One region of the Cupriavidus sp. 05T42 genome, then DNA from elsewhere that is predicted to be linked to it. Evidence: predicted binding sites of a transcription regulator. Region 1 holds the regulator's gene; each other region holds the start of a gene.
What was found. The regulator FNR, encoded in region 1, switches genes on or off when oxygen is low (the NO sensors DNR and NnrR bind a similar motif). The targets are predictions, from matches to a motif close to TTGATNNNNATCAA.

Region 1 (4,832 bases):
TGCGCGAGTTGAACAACCCGCTGCCGCGCTGGTGGATGTGGATGTTCCTGCTGGCCTGCATCTTCAGCGTGTGCTACCTGGTGCTGTATCCGGGCCTGGGTTCCTACGCCGGCGTGCTGGGGTTCTCCTCGCAGGGCGAACTGGCGGCGCATCGACAGGCTGCCGAGAAGATGCAGAACGAGATCTACGGGAAGTACATGTCGATGGACGTGACGAAGGTCGCCGCCGATCCCGACGCCCGTGAAATTGGCCAGCGCCTGTTCCTGAACTACTGCGCGCAGTGCCATGGCTCCGACGCGCGCGGCAGCCGCGGCTTTCCGAACCTGGCCGACAACGACTGGCTCTATGGCGGCGACCCCGAAACGATCCGTCAGACGATCACCAAGGGTCGCAACGGCATGATGCCGCCGTTTGCGGGCGTCATCGACGCCAAGCTCGCCGGGGACACGGCCCAGTATGTGCGCTCGCTGTCGGGCCTGGCGTCTGACCCGATCCGCGCGTCGCGGGGCGAGGGCACCTTCAAGACCACGTGTGCGGCCTGCCATGGGGCCAGCGGCAAGGGCAACCAGGCGCTCGGCGCGCCGAACCTGTCGGACAGCGTCTGGCTCTACGGCAGTTCGGAAAATGCCATCGTCGAGGCGATCCAGAAGGGTCATAACGGGCACATGCCCGCGCATGAGGAAATCCTGACGCCCGAGCGCATCCGCATGCTGACCGCCTACGTGTGGGGTCTCTCCAATACAGGAGCGGCCGGACAATGATCAACAGCCCCCGGGCAGGGCGGCCAGCCGCCTGCCGGGGCGCGAGGAACACAAGATGAACGCGCCCCCCAATGCTGCACAGCCCGTAGCGGACGACCCCGCTACGTCGGAGCCCTCACGGCCCGACGACAGCCCGCCATGGCGCCCGGCTGCCACGCCGCGATCCGGGCAATCTGCCCAATCGGCTGAATCTTCGGAAGAAACACTCTACGAGGTCCGGCGCAAGATCTATCCGCGCTCGGTCACGGGCGCCTTCTCGAGCTGGCGCGTCTGGCTCGTCATCCTCACCCAGCTGGTCTACTACGGCGCCCCGTGGCTGCAATGGAACGACCGCCAGGCGGTGCTGTTTGACCTCGGCGCGCGCAAGTTCTATATCTTCGGCCTCGTGCTGTGGCCGCAGGACGTGATCTACCTCGCGGTCCTGCTTGTCATCTCGGCGCTCGCCCTGTTCCTGTTCACCGCCATCGCGGGCCGGCTGTTCTGTGGCTACGCGTGTCCACAGACCGTCTACACAGAAATCTTCATGTGGATCGAGCGACGCGTGGAAGGCGATCGCATCGCCCGCATCCGGCTGGACGGCGACCCGTGGAGCCTGCGCAAGCTGCGGCTCAAGGCGACCAAGCACACGCTCTGGGTGGTGATCGCCCTGTGGACCGGCTTCACGTTCGTCGGCTATTTCTCGCCGATCCGCGAGCTGGGCGGGCAGGTGATCGACCTCTCGCTGGGGCCGTGGCAGTCGTTCTGGATGCTGTTCTATGCCTTCGCCACCTGGGGCAACGCCGGCTTCATGCGCGAGCAGGTGTGCAAGTACATGTGCCCATATGCGCGTTTCCAGAGCGTGATGGTCGACCGCGATACCTTCGTGGTGACCTATGACGTAGGCCGTGGCGAGCCGCGCGGCAGCCGCTCGCGCAAGACGGACCGGCACACCGCCGGCATTGGCGATTGCGTCAATTGCAGCATCTGCGTGCAGGTCTGCCCGACCGGGATCGACATCCGTGACGGATTGCAATACGAGTGTATTGGCTGCGGTGCCTGCATCGACGCCTGTAACCAGGTCATGGACAAGATGGCCTATCCGCGTGGCCTGATCCGCTACACCTCTGAGAACGCGATGCGCAAGGGCCTGTCGGCAGTCGCCGCGCGCAAGCGCTTGTTCCGCACGCGGACGATTGTCTACGCGGTGATCTGGTCGGCGCTGGTGGGGGGCTTCATCGGGTCGCTGGCGATGCGCACGCCGCTCAAGGTCGATGTCATCCGCGACCGTGGCGCGTTGGGCCGCGAGGTCGAAGGTCGCTGGATCGAGAACGTGTACCGGCTGCAACTGATCAATACGACCGAGACGCCGATGCGCGTCCGGGTACAGGCGACGAGCGCGGAGCTGCAAGGGTTGACCATCGAGTATGACAAGTCGGCAGAAACGCTGGCGCCTACGTCGAACCGGCTGTTGCCGGTGCGGATCCGTATCCCGATCGACCACGCGCCGCAGGGCACGCACAAGATCCGTATCACGGTCACGGGGGAGGGTATGGACGACGCACGCGGACGCGCGCAGATCCAGGAAGCGACCAGTTTCATCGTGCCGCGCGGCCTGTAGGACAGGTCATTCAGGAAATATTCGACGCAAGGAGTAGGCAATGACAGCGCAACAAGTCAAGCCGTGGTGGAAGGAACCGTGGCCGTGGCTGCTGATGAGCGGACCGCTGCTGGCGATGATCGGCTGTGGTGTGACGATCTGGCTCGCCAATACCCACGCCGACGTGCCGGTGCGCGATGCCGCGCGGCATGGGCTGGTGGTGGAGAAGCTGGATGGGTCCGCCGTGCGTGCCGACGCCCATGTCAATGACACGGCGAGGCGGCCATGAGACTACGCTGGCTGATGTGGGTGATGTGGCCAGCGTTCCTGATGGGCGGCGTGGCCACGGCAACGGTGTTCTCGATTGTCGATCCCAGTGACCTGAGCTTCTTCGGTCATCCGGTCGACGCGTCGCGTGAGGCGATCTATACCGTGGGATTCCTGCTGGCGTGGCTGTTCTGCGCCTTGTCGAGCGGCCTGACGCTCTACACCATGCCAACGCCGCTCAGCGATACCGATGAACTCGAGTAGCGAGTGCACCGGCGCCGGCGAGCCGGCCTTAGCAGGAGCGGTTGTAGATCTGCTTGATGCCGGCCATGTCGATGAGCTTGACGTGGCGCTGGCGGATCTGGATCAGGCCCGCCTCGGCAAAACGAGAGAACAGGCGGCTGACGGTTTCGAGTTTCAGGCCAAGATAACTGCCGATCTCCTCGCGACTCATGCGCAATACGAACTCGCTCGACGAGTAGCCACGCGCCGACAGGCGATCGGAAAGATTGACGAGGAACGCGGCAAGCCGCTCCTCGGCCCGCATCGAACCCAACGTCATCAGCATCACCTGGTCCTGCGAAATCTCCTTGCTCATCAAGCGCAGGAACTGGGTTTGCAGCGAGGGCAGGTCAGACGAGAGCGCCTGCAAGTCGTTGAAGCGTACGACGCAGACTTCGGCATCCTCGAGGGCCGTGGCATCGGAAGCATGCTGCATTTCGCCGAGGCCATCCATACCGACCATCTCGCCGGGCAGATGGAAGCCGGTGATCTGCGAGCGGCCGTCTTCGAGCGTCACGTGCGTCTTGAGCGTGCCGAAACGCACGGCATAGACGGCGGTGAGCGGATCGCCCATGCGGTAAAGCGTTTCGCCCTTGTGCACGCGCACGCGTTCCTGCACGAGCGTGTCCATCTTCAGGAGGTCCTGGTGCGACATGCCTACCGGCAGACAAAGCTGGCCCATCCCGCACGTAGAGCAGCGGGGCGAGATCTCGGTGACGGGTATGGAGGTAAGCAATTGAGGGCTCTTGGTGATGCGCATTGCAGCGAGGGCGCGACAGATCAATTTTACCGCGTGAAGTGACGCGGAAGCGAGGGACCGTTGCCATTTGGTGTGCTTTTCAGCGTTTTTATCGTTGCGTTGTTTGGTGGCGTCCACTGTGCTGCGATGTGTGGCGGCATTGCGATGGCGGCCGAGCAGCGCGCGGCGGTGCGCGTGCCGGTGACGATCCATCGCTCGCCGCGCGGCTGGCTCGTGGAATTGCTGGCGATGCACGCCGGCCGCCTGACCACCTACGMGTTGCTGGGGGCGGTGGTGGGTGCCGTCGGCGCCACCGTATGGAAGCAGGACTATCTGCCTGTGCAGCGATGGCTCTATGGCGCAGGCGGAGCGATGCTGGTGATGTCGGGCTTCTGGCTGTTGCGTGGGCGCACCATGCGTGCGACGCGCCTGGAGGCGTTCGCGGTGCGCATGGCCCAAGGGGTGGTGGGTCGCATGGGCGCGCTCGGTATCAGGCTGCCTGCCGGCCTGGCCCGGCATGCGCCGCTGCTGCGGCGCTTCGGTCTGGGACTCGCCTGGGGGATCGTGCCGTGCGGGATGGTCTATGGGGCACTCGCAATGGCGTTGCTGGCCGGCAATGCGGCGTCGGGCGCGCTGGTCCTGTTCGCCTTTGGGTTGGGAACGCTGCCAAACCTACTGGTGATTTCGGGGTTGTCGGGCTATGTGCGCCATGTGTCGCGCCGGCCGGCGGTCCGGACCGTGGCGGGCGTGCTGATCATCGGCTTCGGCATCGTGGGCGTGGCGCGGGCGGTCTGGCTCCCGGAGACGCTGGCTGCGCATGGGTTCTGCGTGGTGTTCTAGGACGATTCCGGGCGGCGGACAGGCCGCCCCGGTTCGTGCCATTCGCCACGCCGGGCGGCGGGCGGGTTGCGGAGGGGGGCGGGAATGCCATACAATCGCGAGAACCACGGTATCGCGCCACGTAATTCCCTGGCGTCGCCGGGCCGGCATCCCTGATCTGGGATGCGTGTCCATGGGTCCGAGGCAGCATTGGCTTGCCGGATCCGTCCCCACAGTGCATCCGGTTCAAAAGATCTGGTTTAAAAGGCCGGTCGGCCTTGTGGAGTGGTGGTGCAGGCGCAGGACGAAGCTTGTCCGGGCCGATATCCGTTTTTTCTTGCCGCCTTGGCAATCTGATTGTCCTGGCGAATGTCCGCTCCAAGGGGAA
Region 2 (6,855 bases), on a different contig from region 1:
CCGCGTGTGTCTCCCCTCTCCCGCTTGCGGGAGAGGGGAAAACCTGCTCACCCGTGCGGCGCGTACATCGCCATCAGCTGCTCGTCGGTGTAGCCCCACTGGCGCGCGTCCTCGAACGCCACCACGGTGTCCTCGCTCTGGGACAGGTCGATGACCTGCGGCGGCACCGCCTGGGACGCCGCCACGTTGTAGAACGTCATCACGCGGGGCCGCAGCGGCTCGTCCTCGTTCTGGCCGCACACCACGCCCAGCCGGCTGGAGCGCAGCCGCAACACCGTGCCGAGCGGGTAGATGCCCACCGTCCGCGTAAACGCCTTGAAGACCCGGCGGTCGAACAGCGTGTCCACGCGCACGGCGATGTACTCCACCGCGCGCGCCGGCGCCCAGGCCTGGTGATTGGGCCGGGGCGAGGTCAGCGAGTCATAGGTATCGCAGATCGCCGCGATCTTGGCGTGCACGCTGATCTCGTGCTCGACCAGCCCGAACGGGTAGCCGCGCCCGTCCACGCGCTCGTGGTGGTGCACGCAGACGTCGAGCGGGATATTGGTATACAGGCGCGCCTCGTTGAGGATGCGGTAGCCCGCCGACGGATGGCGGCGCATCTGCTCTTCCTCGGCCGGCGTCAGGTCGGTGGCCTTGTGCAGCAGCGAATCGGGCAGCGTCAGCTTGCCGATGTCGTGCACCAGCCCGGCCAGCCCGAGTTCGCGCACCTCGCCATCGGGCAGCTTGAGCGTGCGGCCCACGGCAATCATCAGCGCACACACGGAGAACGAGTGCAGGTAGGTGTAGTCGTCCTTGGCCTTGAGCCGCGCCATGGCCAGCAGCGCCTGCGAATGGCGCGACAGCGACAGCGACGCCGAATCCACCAGCAGCAGTGCCCCGGCGGTCTCCAGCGCGCGGCCCATGCGCACATCGCTGAACATGTTGCCGACCAGAGAGCGACCACTCTTGATCAGCTCGCGCGCGCGTTCCAGTTCTTCCTCGAAACTGGCCTCGGGCTCGTCGTCGGCGAGATCGGCCTCCATCATCTCCGGCGCGGCCGGCGTGGGGAGGTTGCGGCCCTTGAGGATGTCGATCCACACATCCTGCACGTTGGCCGACTGGATCTGCGTGACCTGGTCGTCGCTGGTGACGAGGAAACGCGAGCGCCAGAACGGGTGGTTGATCCAGGGTCCGCCCAGCCTGGCCACGAACATGCCCACCTGGAGCTGTTCCGCGCGAATTCTTCTCAGCATGCACTTGCCCCTTGAAATGGGTGCGGATGTCTCCGCGAACCCGTCAATCCGGGGCTCTGTCAGGCCCCTTGTCCGGTGTCGCGGTCGTTGCCGCGGCACGCAGTTGTTGTTTGCGACCCAGTTGTGTAAGACCCTTTTGGCCCGCGTTAACGGCAAACGCCGGCCGATCTTTAGTGGTTTCTTCGGATTCTTCCGAATTCGACCATCCCGCGCGACGCACCACCCAGGCCAGCAGCCAGACCCCAACCCCGGCCGACCCCGCCACCAGCCCGACGCCGGCCATGCGCTGGTCGTCGATCAGATAGCTCGCGCACAGGCGCGCGGGTGCGTCGACGAAGAGCATACCGAAGGTCAGGCCCATCCAGACCATGTTGCCGCCGAAGAACAACACCAGCGGCCACGCCGCCACGCGGAGCGCGATGCCGGTTGACAAGCCGGCCACGAACACCGTAGCGAATTTGGCGGCATTGACCATCGGCGACAGGCGCGCGAGGTCCAGTGCAATCGGCAGCATCCACAGCCCGTAGCCGAGCGCCGCCACCACCAGCAGACTCAGGGCGTGCGGCCGCAGCGCCGCCATCGTCCGGGCCTGCCAGCGCACCGGGGCCACCCGCGCGGACAGCCAGCCAGCGGCGAACACGGCCGGCAGCAGGCCCAGCATCTGCAGGGCCATCGAGGCTTCCAGGGGCTCCCGCAGCGGCGGGACGGCCAGGACGATCAGGACGGCGATCAACGCCAGGAATCGGACGACTCTCATCGCCCCACTCCGCCCGCCGCCGCATGGCGCAGGGCCAGCGCATAGGCCGCGTGGAAGTCTTCCAACTCGAAACTGCCCAGCACCACCCCGTGCGCATCCACCACCTGCAGGCCGCCGTTGTGGACGAAGCCACCGAAGCCGTCCGGAATGGCGATGATGTCGGCCTCGCGCAGCAGCGCTTGCATGGCGACGGGCGCGTCCGGCGCAGCCACCCGCCATTGCGGCGGCCGTGCACCATGCTCGCGGGCGTAGCTGGCGAGGTCGGCGCCGGTATCGCGCGGGTCGAAAGACAGCGAGATCAGGCCGATCCGGCCCGCCATGCCGTCCGCCTCCACCTGGCGCGATAGCTGGGCGAAGGCGACCCCGAGCGCGCGGCACACGGTCTGGCAGCGGGTGTAGATGACATCGACGAGATAGACGGTGGGGGCGCCTGCGGCTGGTCCTGCGGCTGGTAGTTCGCCGAAAAACCTCTGCGGCTGGCCAAGCTGGTCATGCACCGCGATGGGCGGCAGGCGCATCTCGTGCGCGGCGATGCGCGCCTCGCGGCGCTGGTCGAGCGTCCAGGCGGTCAGGCCATGCGTGATGGCCCAGAGAGTGATGCCGCCCAGTACCAGCACCAGACCGAAAACCGCGCGCACAGCCAGAGACCCGCGCGGGCGCGCGGGCCGAACACCGTGTGCGAGGCTAGCCACCCGGGCTGCCGAGCGCCGCGTCACCATCGAACGGCGCCGCCATGGCGGCCGTCTGGGTGCGTGCGGCGGCGACGGCTTCCGCCGTTACCGGGCCAGCGGTATTGCCCCACTGGCTGCGCACATGGGTCAGCACGGCGGCAATTTCGGCATCGGACAACTGGTCCGCGAAGGCCGGCATCGCCCCGTTGTAGGCCGTGCCCTTGACGGTCAGCTTGCCGGTCACGCCGCGCAGCACGATAGACGCCAGCCGCGCCTCCTGCCCCACCACCCACTCCGAGCCCGCCAGCGGCGGGAACACGCCCGGCAAACCCTGCCCGGTGGCCTGATGGCAGGCCACGCAACGGGCCTGGAACACCGCCGCGCCATCCACGGTGCCGCCGCCGGCGCCCTTCGGCTTGCCTTTCAGGTCCGCCAGGGTGCGGCTGTCGCCCAGCGACGAGGGCTGGTCGCTTTCGGACGTCACGATATAGAACGCCCCCCACGCCACCAGCGCGGCCACCATGGCCAGCACGTAGCGGGGAATCGGCGCGCGGTTCTCGTGCGGATCGGCATTCTCGCGGGCACGCGCCGCGGCGGCCTGACGTTCTTCCGATGGATCTGCCATCTGTTTCCTCTGCGGATGCGCTTATCGGGTGCTTATCGCGGGTGCTTATCGCGGGTTCGACTCGCTACCTTCGGGCGGCAACACCGCCCCGGTGCGGTTCAGCGACTGGAGATAGGCCACCAGGTCAGACGCGGCGGCGGTCGGCACCACCACCTTGCCCGGCGGTGCGTAGCCCGGGGGCAGCGTCACCGGCTTGTCGCCCGGCTCCGGCGCGTCCTTCACATCGAACAAGTACGGGTAGCTGGGCATGATGCTGCCGCTCACGTAGGCGCGCGGCTGGTACAGGTGCCCGAGGTGCCAGTCGGCGCCGGGCTGGCGCACGCCAATGTTCATCAGGTCCGGCCCGGTGCGCATGGTGCCCAGCAGGTGCGGCTTGTCGTAGTAGTAGTCGCCGGCCACGGCCACGCGACCCCAGCCGCGCTTGGCGTCCGGCGCGTAAGAACTGTCGCGCGGCTGCTGGGAATGGCAGTAGATGCAGCCGTTGGCGATATAGACCTCCCGCCCGCGCAGCTGCGCGGCGGTATAGGGCTTGGTGCCTTCGGTGGGCTTGACGTCCTGGAGTTGCAGATACGGCAGGACGACCAGCGCGCTGGTGGCCAGCGCCAGCATGGTCATGCCCCCCGCCAGCAGGGCGCTTTCATTGTTCACGGTTCAGACTCCCTCGGCAGGTTTTTGGCCCGACTGGCCCGTTTTGCGCAGGCGGCCCTGGTGGAACAGCGCCGGGCGGTCACGATTCGGCCCGAAGCCAAAGACCGCGCAGACGAAGTTCGTCACGAAGAACAGATGGCCCGTCAGCATCATTGCCCCGCCCAGCGAGCGGGCGCGCAGGTACGGCAGGGTCACGGCGACCGAGTCCATGAACGGGCGCGCCGCGTCCAGCATGGCCAGCCCCTGCAGCCAGCCGCCAATGCTCAGGAAGACGAAATAGATGCCGATGCCGCCCGCCGCGAGCCAGAAGTGCATGTAGATCATCCAGCGGTACGGCCATTCGCGGCCGGTCACGCGCGGCACGATGAAGTACAGCGCGCCGAAGAAGGCGAAGCTGACGAACGCGTACAGCCCCAGGTGGGCGTGGGCCACGGTGTAGTGCGTGAAGTGGGCCACGCGGCTCACCGTGCGCAGCGCCTCGAACGAGCCCTGGATGGAACTCAGCGTGTACATCATCCCGCCGAAGGTGATGAAACGCAGCGTCGGCGAGTCGATCAGCCGGCGGAAGTTGCCGCGCAGCGTCTGGTGCTGGTTGATGGAGAACGCGACCACCGGAATCAGCATCATCATGCTCTGCACGATGGACAGCGTAATCAGCCACCCCGGCACCGGCCCGCCKACGAGGTGGTGGCCGCCCACCTGCCCGTAGAAGAACGCCAGCGCCCAGAAACCCAGCAGCGAGAGCCCGTACGACCGGACCGGCTGGCCGATGATCTTGGGCAGGAAATAGTAGATGGAAGCCAGCGCCAGCGGCGTGTAGAACAGCCCCAGCACGTTGTGGCCGAACCACCAGTTCATGGTGGCCTGCTCTACGCCGAAGTGCACGCCCGGCACGTTCGCCACCAGGAACAGCACCGGGAACCAGAACAGCGCGCAGCCCATGTACCAGACCGACACGTAGAGGTGATCCACCTTCCGGTTGACCAGCGTCAGCACCAGCGGCAACCCCACGAAGGCGCCGCCGATCACGAACAGGATGTCCACCTGCCAGGGAATCTCGAGCCACTCCAGCCCATCGGAAATCCCCGCGCCGATGCTGCCGATGCCGGCAATCAGCCCCGCATTCCACACCGCCGCCCCCAGCACCGCCCAACGGGCGCCGACCAGCGCCGTCTTGAGCAGCCGGGGCAGCAGGAACAGGGCGATGGCCAGCCCGGCCATCGGCGCCCAGCCGTAGGCCACGGCGTTCAGGTGGATGGTGCGGATGCGGCCAAAGGACAGCCAGGGCACGCTGGCGAGCAGGTCCGGTTCGTGCAGCTTGATCGAGGCGGTGAGCCCGGCCATCGACGCCACCACCAGCCACACCATGGCGCAGCAGATGAACAGGAACACGACTGGCGCGGAAGATGCATCGGCGGCATCGCGGGAGGGATCGTCCAGCCCGGGCGTCAGGTGCGCCGAGGCAGGATCCTCGGGGTGCCCGGTCTCGCCGTCGGCAAAGATCACCCGCGCGGCGGCTGGCGAAGTATCGAACAGGCCCTTCTGCATGCTCCAGATAAAGGCCGCCAGCGCGATCACGGAAAGCAGGAACGCGGAGAGCAGAATGGCGATGGTATTCATGGCATTGCCGGCAGGCATGAGATGAGTCCTGCGCAGATTACGCACGGMGCGGATAGGCGCCCATAGCCACTTCCTGCGTTTTTTGGGTGACCACCGCCGCCTCAGGTTGCAGGCGCGATACGCGCAGGGGGCGCGCAGCGGGTACTGAATCGAGGCACCGATGGGAGCCCGCCCCCTGGAGAGCGCCGCGCCGGTCCCCGCCCCCGCAGCGTGGTTTTTTGTCGAATTACCTTAAATTGCATCAAAGATGCAACTTAACTAGAATGGCGGCAGCGCCTGCCTGCGCGCGGTTTTCCGACCGATGACTCGCCCCCGCCCCCATCATGAACGTCCACTTGAGCATTGAAGGCCGCCACGGCCTGGCCAGTCAGATTTATCGCCAGTTGCGCGCCGGTATTCTCGACGGCCGGCTGGCCGCTGGAGAGCGGCTCCKGTCGACGCGCGAACTTGCCACGCAACTCGGTGTTTCCCGAAAGACAACACTCGATGTCTTCGAACGGCTCACCGCCGAGGGCTATCTGCGCTCGCGCACCGGCGAGGGCACCTTCGTGGCGGCGGCCATGACGCGGCGCGGCAACCTGCCCACGCACGCCACGGCCTTGCAGCCGGCCGACGCGCTCTGGGAATCGATGCCGGACGCGCTGCCGATCCGCCAGGAGGGCGTCTCCCCGCAGTACGACTTCATGGGCGGCGTGACCGAAAAGCGGCTGTTTCCGTTCGACCAGTGGCGCCGCTGCGTGAGCCATGCGATACGCGTGCAGGCGCGCGTGCCGGCAGGCTACCGGGATCCGGCCGGCGAGCGGGAGCTGCGGCTGGCGGTGTCGCGCTACCTGGCCTTCAGCCGCGCCGTGGTCAGCAACTGGCACGACGTGATCATGACCCAGGGCGCCCAGCAGGCGCTGACCCTGCTGGCGCGGGTGGTGCTGCGGCCCGGCGACGTGGTGGCCATGGAAGACCCCGGCTATCCGCCCGCCCGCATGAGCTTTACGGCGGCGGGCGCCCGGGTGGTGCCGGTACCGGTGGATGCGGATGGCATCGTGGTCAGCGCCCTGCCCGCGGACGCCCGCATCATCTATGTCACCCCCTCGCACCAGTTCCCGCTCGGCATGCCGATGAGCCTGGAGCGCCGGCTGGCGCTGCTCGACTGGGCGCAGCGGCGCGGCGCGCTGGTGGTGGAGGACGACTACGACGGGGAATTCCGCTTCGAGGGCCGGCCGATGGACTCGCTCAAGAGCCTCGACCATGACGACGTGGTCGCCTATGTCGGCACATTCTCGAAGACTATTTTTCCGGAACTGC
Region 3 (5,832 bases), on a different contig from region 1:
TGGGAGCAGACCGATGCCTTCCACGACGCCACGGTCACCTTGTCGATGCTCGATGGTGCGGAGGTGGTCTACCTGGCCTGCCAGAACGGCGACCGCCCGCTCGGCGTCACGTTCCGCATCGGCATGCGCCTGCCGGCGCCCTACACGGCCACGGGCAAGGCGATGCTGAGCACCCTGCTGCCGGCCGAGGTGCGCGACCTGTTCGCGCCGGGCATGCCGCCGCCGCTCACGCGGGCCAGCGTGGCCGATGTGGATGGTTTGCAGGCCGAACTGGCCCAGGTGCGGGAGGTGGGATATTCGACCGACAACGGCCAGATGCGCGAGGGCATGACGTGCTTCGGCGCCCCGGTGTTCGACGCGGCCGCCCCGTGCGCAGCGGGCGCCATCGCGGTCAGCTACCTGACCAACGAGATCGATGCGGCCACCGGCGACCGCATCGGCCAGCAGGTACGGGCGCTGGCGGACCAACTGTCGGCAAGGCTTGGCGCCCGGCGGTAACGTCCGCCATCGGGGAAGCCATCACGCGGTCAGGCCATGCTCGACCGCAAACACCGCCACCTGTACGCGGCTGGCCAGATTCAGCTTCTTGAGGATGTTCTGCACGTGGATCTTGACCGTGCTCTCGGCCACACCGAGGTCGCGCGCGATCTGCTTGTTGCTCTCGCCCCGGGTCAGCCCGCGTACGATCTCGCGCTCCCGCACGGTTAGCCGCGCGCCGTCCTCGGCACTCGGAGAAGGCGGTGCGGAAGGCTGCGCCGGCGCGCGGAACTGCGCCACGAGCTTGGCCGTCATGCCATCCGAGATCACCGGCTCGCCGGATGCGGCGCGGCGGATGGCCGAAGCCAGGAAATCCGCCTCGATATTCTTTAGCAAATAGCCCCGGGCGCCGCCGCGCAGCGCGCTGGCCAGTTCCTCGGCTTCCTCGGAGACGGTGAGGATCAGCACCGCCGTGTCCGGCAGGTCCTGCGCCAGCAGGGCCAGCGTCTCCAGCCCGGACAGCCCGGGCATGTTCAGGTCCAGCAGGACCACGTCGGGGCGATGCTGCTTGGCGCGCTTGAGCCCCTCCACGCCATCGGCCGCCTCGTCCACGACGGCAAAATCGGGCTGGCGCTGTAACAGCGCGCGAATGCCTGAACGGAACAGCGTGTGATCGTCGATCAGCAGGATGCGGATGGTCATGGCTGGAGACTCGCTTCGTTGATTTCGTTGGGCGCTGTGGCTTCGTTGGCTTCGCCGGCCACATGGGCGCCGGGCACGCGCAGGGCCACGCGGGTGCCGCGCCCGGGCGCGGAATCGATCGACAACTGCGCGTTGAGCCGCGCGGCGCGCTCGCGCATGATGTGCAGACCCACCTGCATCTCGCAGCGCGTGGCGAGCCCGGCGGCATCGAAGCCCTCGCCATCGTCCTGCACCACCAGTTCGAGGTCGCGCCCGCCTTGCAGCCGCACCAGCACGTGGCCGGCCTGCGCGTGCTTGCGCACGTTGGAGAGCGCCTCCTGTAGCACGAACAGCACCTGCAACTGGGCATCGGGCGGCAGCGGCCGGGCGTTGTCGTAGCCCTCCACCTCCAGCCGCACCTCGGTGGCGCACTGCCGCCGGAAGCGCGCCACGGTGTCTTCTGCCGCTTGCCGCAACTCGCCCTGCGTGAGCCGGGTGCGGAAGTTCAGCAGCAACTCGCGCACATCCTGGTAGCTTTCGTCCACCCCGCAACGGAGCATCGGCACGATCGCCGCCACATCGGCCAGCGCCCCGCGCGAGACGGCATCTTCCAGCAGTTGGGCTTGCAGGTTCAGGTAGTTCAGGCCTTGGGCGATGCTGTCGTGCAAGCCCTGCGCCACGAGGTTGCGCTCCTGCACCACGGCCAGCTGGCGCGCGGTGGCGGACAGCCGCTGGTGTTCGAGCGCCACGCCCAGGTGCTGCGCCAGCGTCTCCAGCAGTTGCCGGTCGGATGCATTGAGCACCCGTGGCGAGCGGAAGTGGAGCGAAAACATGCCGATCACCCCGCGCGGCGTGTCGATGCGGAACGCCGCGAAGCCGCCGAAGCCGCAGGCCATCGGCGGCGAGGGCAGTGCGTGGGTTGCAGACGGCCAGGCGACCACGCGCTGCCGCGTGGCCGCGCCGCAGTGGCAGGCATCGGCCGCCATGCGCTGTTCCTGCTCGACCAGCGTGGCGGGCAGCCCTTCGGAAACCACCATGTGGAGGTTCTCCGGCACTGCATCGAGCATGCGCACGCTGCCGCCATCGGCGTCCAGGCGCCGCATGATCCGGGTCAGGAAGCCCCGGCACAGCGCCTCGGCCTCGTTCGGCTGGTTCAGGTAGGCGGCGATGTCGTAGAGCGTCTCGAGGTCGCGGTTGCGCCTGGCCAGTTCGGCGGTCTTCTGGGCCACGCGGGCTTCGAGCCCCCGGTAGAGTTCCTGGAGTTCGGCCGCCATCCGATTGAAACCGGTGCTCAATGTGCCGAATTCGTCACGGCTGGTGACCGGCAGGCGCAGCGAGAATTCGCGGGCCGCCATGCGGCGCAGGCCATCCTGCAGCGTCAGCACGGGCAGGATGATCCAGAGATAGAGCAGGTAGATGACCGCGACGGTGCCCATGCAGGCAATGGCGGCCAGTGCGGCCTGGGACATGCGCAGCAGGTCCGTCTTGCGCGCGTTGTCGGCCTCGATCATGCGCACCAGATGGTCTGCCTGCGCGACGAAATCCGACAGCGCGGCCACATAGGTGAGCGATGTGCCGTCGGGCGCGTTCAAGTCCTGCTCCGCCAGCGGCTTCATCCGGTCGTCCCATGCCCGTGCCACGCGGTCGAGCTGGTCGTGGATGGCCGGCACGGCGGGCAGGAACAGCGGTCGTGTGGCGTCGCCCCGGCGCAGTTGCGCCAGCGTCTCGTCCAGCTGGGCGATCCGTGGCACAAGAGCGTGGGGTTGATGGGCGCGGGCGCGGGTCAGTTCGATCGCCACCGCGTTGGCGCGCATCCGCACGCTGCCAGCGTCGTTGATCGCCGCGCCGGCGCCTTCGAGGTTCCAGGAGAGCCACAATGTGCCGCCGATCATCGTCAGGACAACCAGCAGCGAGATCAGGGACAGCGAGATGATGCGGGTGGAGAGGCGGTGGCGCAGCCCCGGCAGCCCGACCGCCGAGGTGGCATGGGGGTCCGCGTGCGCATCGAACGCGGTGTCAGGAAAGGGGGCTGGCATGTTGTGGGGGCGAGGGCAGGGCGTGGGGACAGCTGCCATTCTGGTACCGGCGATTGCGCCGTTTCCTGCGCTGGATCAAATCGCCGACGGATGGGACGGGAACTTACGCGGGATTCGCATTCCGGCAACAGCCCAATCAGGCCGGCGCGACCCCCGCCGGCTTTTCGCCCGACATCAGGTAGTGGATCAGGTCCGCCACGGGGCGGATGGCGTCGCCAAACGGCAGCGTGCCCTTACCCCGGAAGAACAGGCCGCGCTCCACGTCGCCCTTGAGCGCCTGCGAGAGCTTGCGGTCGATGCAGAACTGGCCGATGCGCGCCACGCCGTCGCGCAGGCCGCACGATTGCAGGCAGTCGAAGCCCTCCAGGCACTCGCGCACCTTGGTGCGCGCCTGGAGCGCCGACTCCCGGGAGAGATAGCGCTTGAGCCACGGCGTCAGCACCGCGCGCGCCGGCAGTCCCGCCACGCTCGTGAATTCGCCGATCTGTTCCTGCGGCGCGGAAGCCAGCACCTGTTTGAAAGCCAGATGCGCATCGCATTCCTCGGTCACGGCAAAGGCGGTGCCGACCTGCACGCCGGCCGCGCCCTGCGCCAGCCAGTGATGCAGCTTGCCGTGGTGGCCCAACCCGCCGGCCAGGATCAGCGGCACGGACTCCCAGGCCAGCCCCAGGCTGGCGAACAGCGTGCGGCATTCGTCCAGCACGCGCGCGAACGAGAACCGCTCATCGCCAATGTCCTCCATGCGCGAGGCGCCGAGGTGCCCGCCGGCATGCGCGGGATGTTCGATCACGATGGCATCGGGCAGCCGTCCCTTCTTCATCCACTTGCGCAGCACGAGGCTGACGCCACGGGCGTCGGACAGGATCGGGATCAAGGCCACCTTCGGGTGATTGGCGGTCAGTTCGGGMAGGTCMAGCGGCAGGCCGGCGCCCATGACGATGGCATCCGCGCCGCTATCGCACGCCTGCCGGACCAGCGCCGCGTGGGCGCCAACGGCCTTCATCACGTTGACGGCGACCATCCCTTGCCCGCCCGCCAAGTCCTTCGCCGCGCGCACCTCGCGGTCCAGCGCCACGAGGTTGGCGTGTTCGATGGCCGCCTTGTCGCGTTTGGCCGTGGCGGCCATCAGGTCGGGGTGATGATGGCGCAGGTCGATGCTGGCGATGGTGCCCATGGCMTTGTGGCGGGCCACCGTGCCGGCCAGCCGATGCGCGGAGATGCCCACGCCCATGCCGCCCTGCACGATAGGAAGCAGCTTGCGGCCGGCCAGGTTGAGCCATCGATGTGTCATGAGGAAATCCGAAGTCAGGAGGGGCAAAAAACGGCCCAGCGTCTCACGCGCATCGGGGTGGCAGTTTGCGCCAGATCAAATTGCGGGGGATCGGCGGCCCGTTCCGAGGACCTAGTTCGGCGGAACGAMACGGGTAGAACACAGCCGGGGTTTGCGCGGGGTCAAAGGTTCCCTCGATGGGCATGACTAGCATCCTTGATCGATCGCTACCCCATGCGCCGCACCGCGCATTTTCGCCATGGATGCCTCCCCGCCCGACGTGCATGATGTGCCCGATGCGCCAACACCCCCAACCGAGCCATCGCGCCGCCAGCCCCGCCGGCCCCAACTGGTGGCACCCGCCGGCTCGCTCGCGGCCCTGCGCATGGCGCTGCAGCACGGCGCGGACGCCATCTACCTCGGGTTGCGCGATGCCACCAACGCGCGCAACTTCGGCGGCCTGAATTTCTCCGAGGACGACATCCGCACCGGCGTGGCCGAAGCCCGCGCGCGCGGCGCCGAAGTGCTGTTCGCCATCAACACGTTTGCGCAGATGGGGCAGGTAGACCGCTGGCACCGCGCCGTGGACGCCGCCGCCGCGCTGGGCGCCGACGCGGTGATCATGGCCGATCCCGGCCTGATGGCCTACGCGGCGGACAAACACCCCGACCTGCGCCTGCACCTGTCCGTGCAGGGCTCGGCCACCCATGCCGATGCCATCGCGCTGATGCGCGAGCGCTTCGGCATCCGGCGCGTGGTGCTGCCGCGCGTGCTGACGCTGGCGCAGATCGCCAAGCTGGCCAGGCAGACCGATGTGGAACTTGAGGTCTTCGGCTTTGGCAGCCTGTGCGTGATGGCCGAGGGCCGCTGCCTGCTGTCCTCGTACGCGACCGGCGATTCGCCGAACAACCGTGGCGTCTGCTCGCCGGCCCACGCCGTGCGCTGGGACGAGGCGGACGGCACCATGCACGCGCGGCTGTCCGGCATCCTGATCGACAGCTACGCGCCCGGCGAGCCGGCCGGTTACCCCACGTTGTGCAAGGGCCGTTTCACCGTGGAGGGCGAGCACGGCTACGTGCTGGAGGAGCCCACCAGCCTCAACGCGCTGTCGCTGCTGCCGGCGCTGATCGACATCGGCATCGCCGCCATCAAGATCGAGGGCCGCCAGCGCAGCCCGCGCTACGTGGGCGATGTGGTGGGCGTGCTGCGCGCCGCCATCGACGACGCCTGGCGCGACCCCCGGCGCTTCGTGCCGCGCCAGGAATGGCAGGCTACATTGGGGCGCCATGCCGAGGGCGACCAGGTGACCCAGGGCGCCTATGACCGTCCGTGGCGCTGAAACCGTCCGCACCCCACCCACCATGACCA

Region 2: the regulator FNR is predicted to act here: its motif matches at 5,788-5,801, upstream of AC1EJR_RS15145 (cbb3-type cytochrome c oxidase subunit I).
Region 3: the regulator FNR is predicted to act here: its motif matches at 4,551-4,564, upstream of ubiU (ubiquinone anaerobic biosynthesis protein UbiU).

The regions. Positions count from the first base shown of each region.
Region 1 is NZ_JBFTLH010000006.1:296,712-301,543, forward strand. It holds gene ccoP (cytochrome-c oxidase, cbb3-type subunit III) at 1-761, shown strand, start outside; gene ccoG (cytochrome c oxidase accessory protein CcoG) at 817-2,358, shown strand; gene AC1EJR_RS11005 (hypothetical protein) at 2,399-2,626, shown strand; gene AC1EJR_RS11010 (hypothetical protein) at 2,623-2,868, shown strand; gene fnr (fumarate/nitrate reduction transcriptional regulator Fnr) at 2,897-3,622, opposite strand; gene AC1EJR_RS11020 (sulfite exporter TauE/SafE family protein) at 3,707-4,465, shown strand.
Region 2 is NZ_JBFTLH010000009.1:227,104-233,958, reverse strand. It holds gene AC1EJR_RS15170 (HD-GYP domain-containing protein) at 48-1,235, opposite strand; gene AC1EJR_RS15165 (hypothetical protein) at 1,279-1,992, opposite strand; gene AC1EJR_RS15160 (SCO family protein) at 1,989-2,630, opposite strand; gene AC1EJR_RS15155 (c-type cytochrome) at 2,677-3,288, opposite strand; gene AC1EJR_RS15150 (cbb3-type cytochrome c oxidase subunit II) at 3,334-3,936, opposite strand; gene AC1EJR_RS15145 (cbb3-type cytochrome c oxidase subunit I) at 3,940-5,556, opposite strand; gene pdxR (MocR-like pyridoxine biosynthesis transcription factor PdxR) at 5,880-6,855, shown strand, end outside.
Region 3 is NZ_JBFTLH010000028.1:41,940-47,771, reverse strand. It holds gene AC1EJR_RS25250 (IclR family transcriptional regulator) at 1-498, shown strand, start outside; gene AC1EJR_RS25245 (response regulator) at 520-1,179, opposite strand; gene AC1EJR_RS25240 (type IV pili methyl-accepting chemotaxis transducer N-terminal domain-containing protein) at 1,176-3,194, opposite strand; gene AC1EJR_RS25235 (NAD(P)H-dependent flavin oxidoreductase) at 3,331-4,485, opposite strand; gene ubiU (ubiquinone anaerobic biosynthesis protein UbiU) at 4,724-5,803, shown strand; gene AC1EJR_RS25225 (U32 family peptidase) at 5,826-5,832, shown strand, end outside.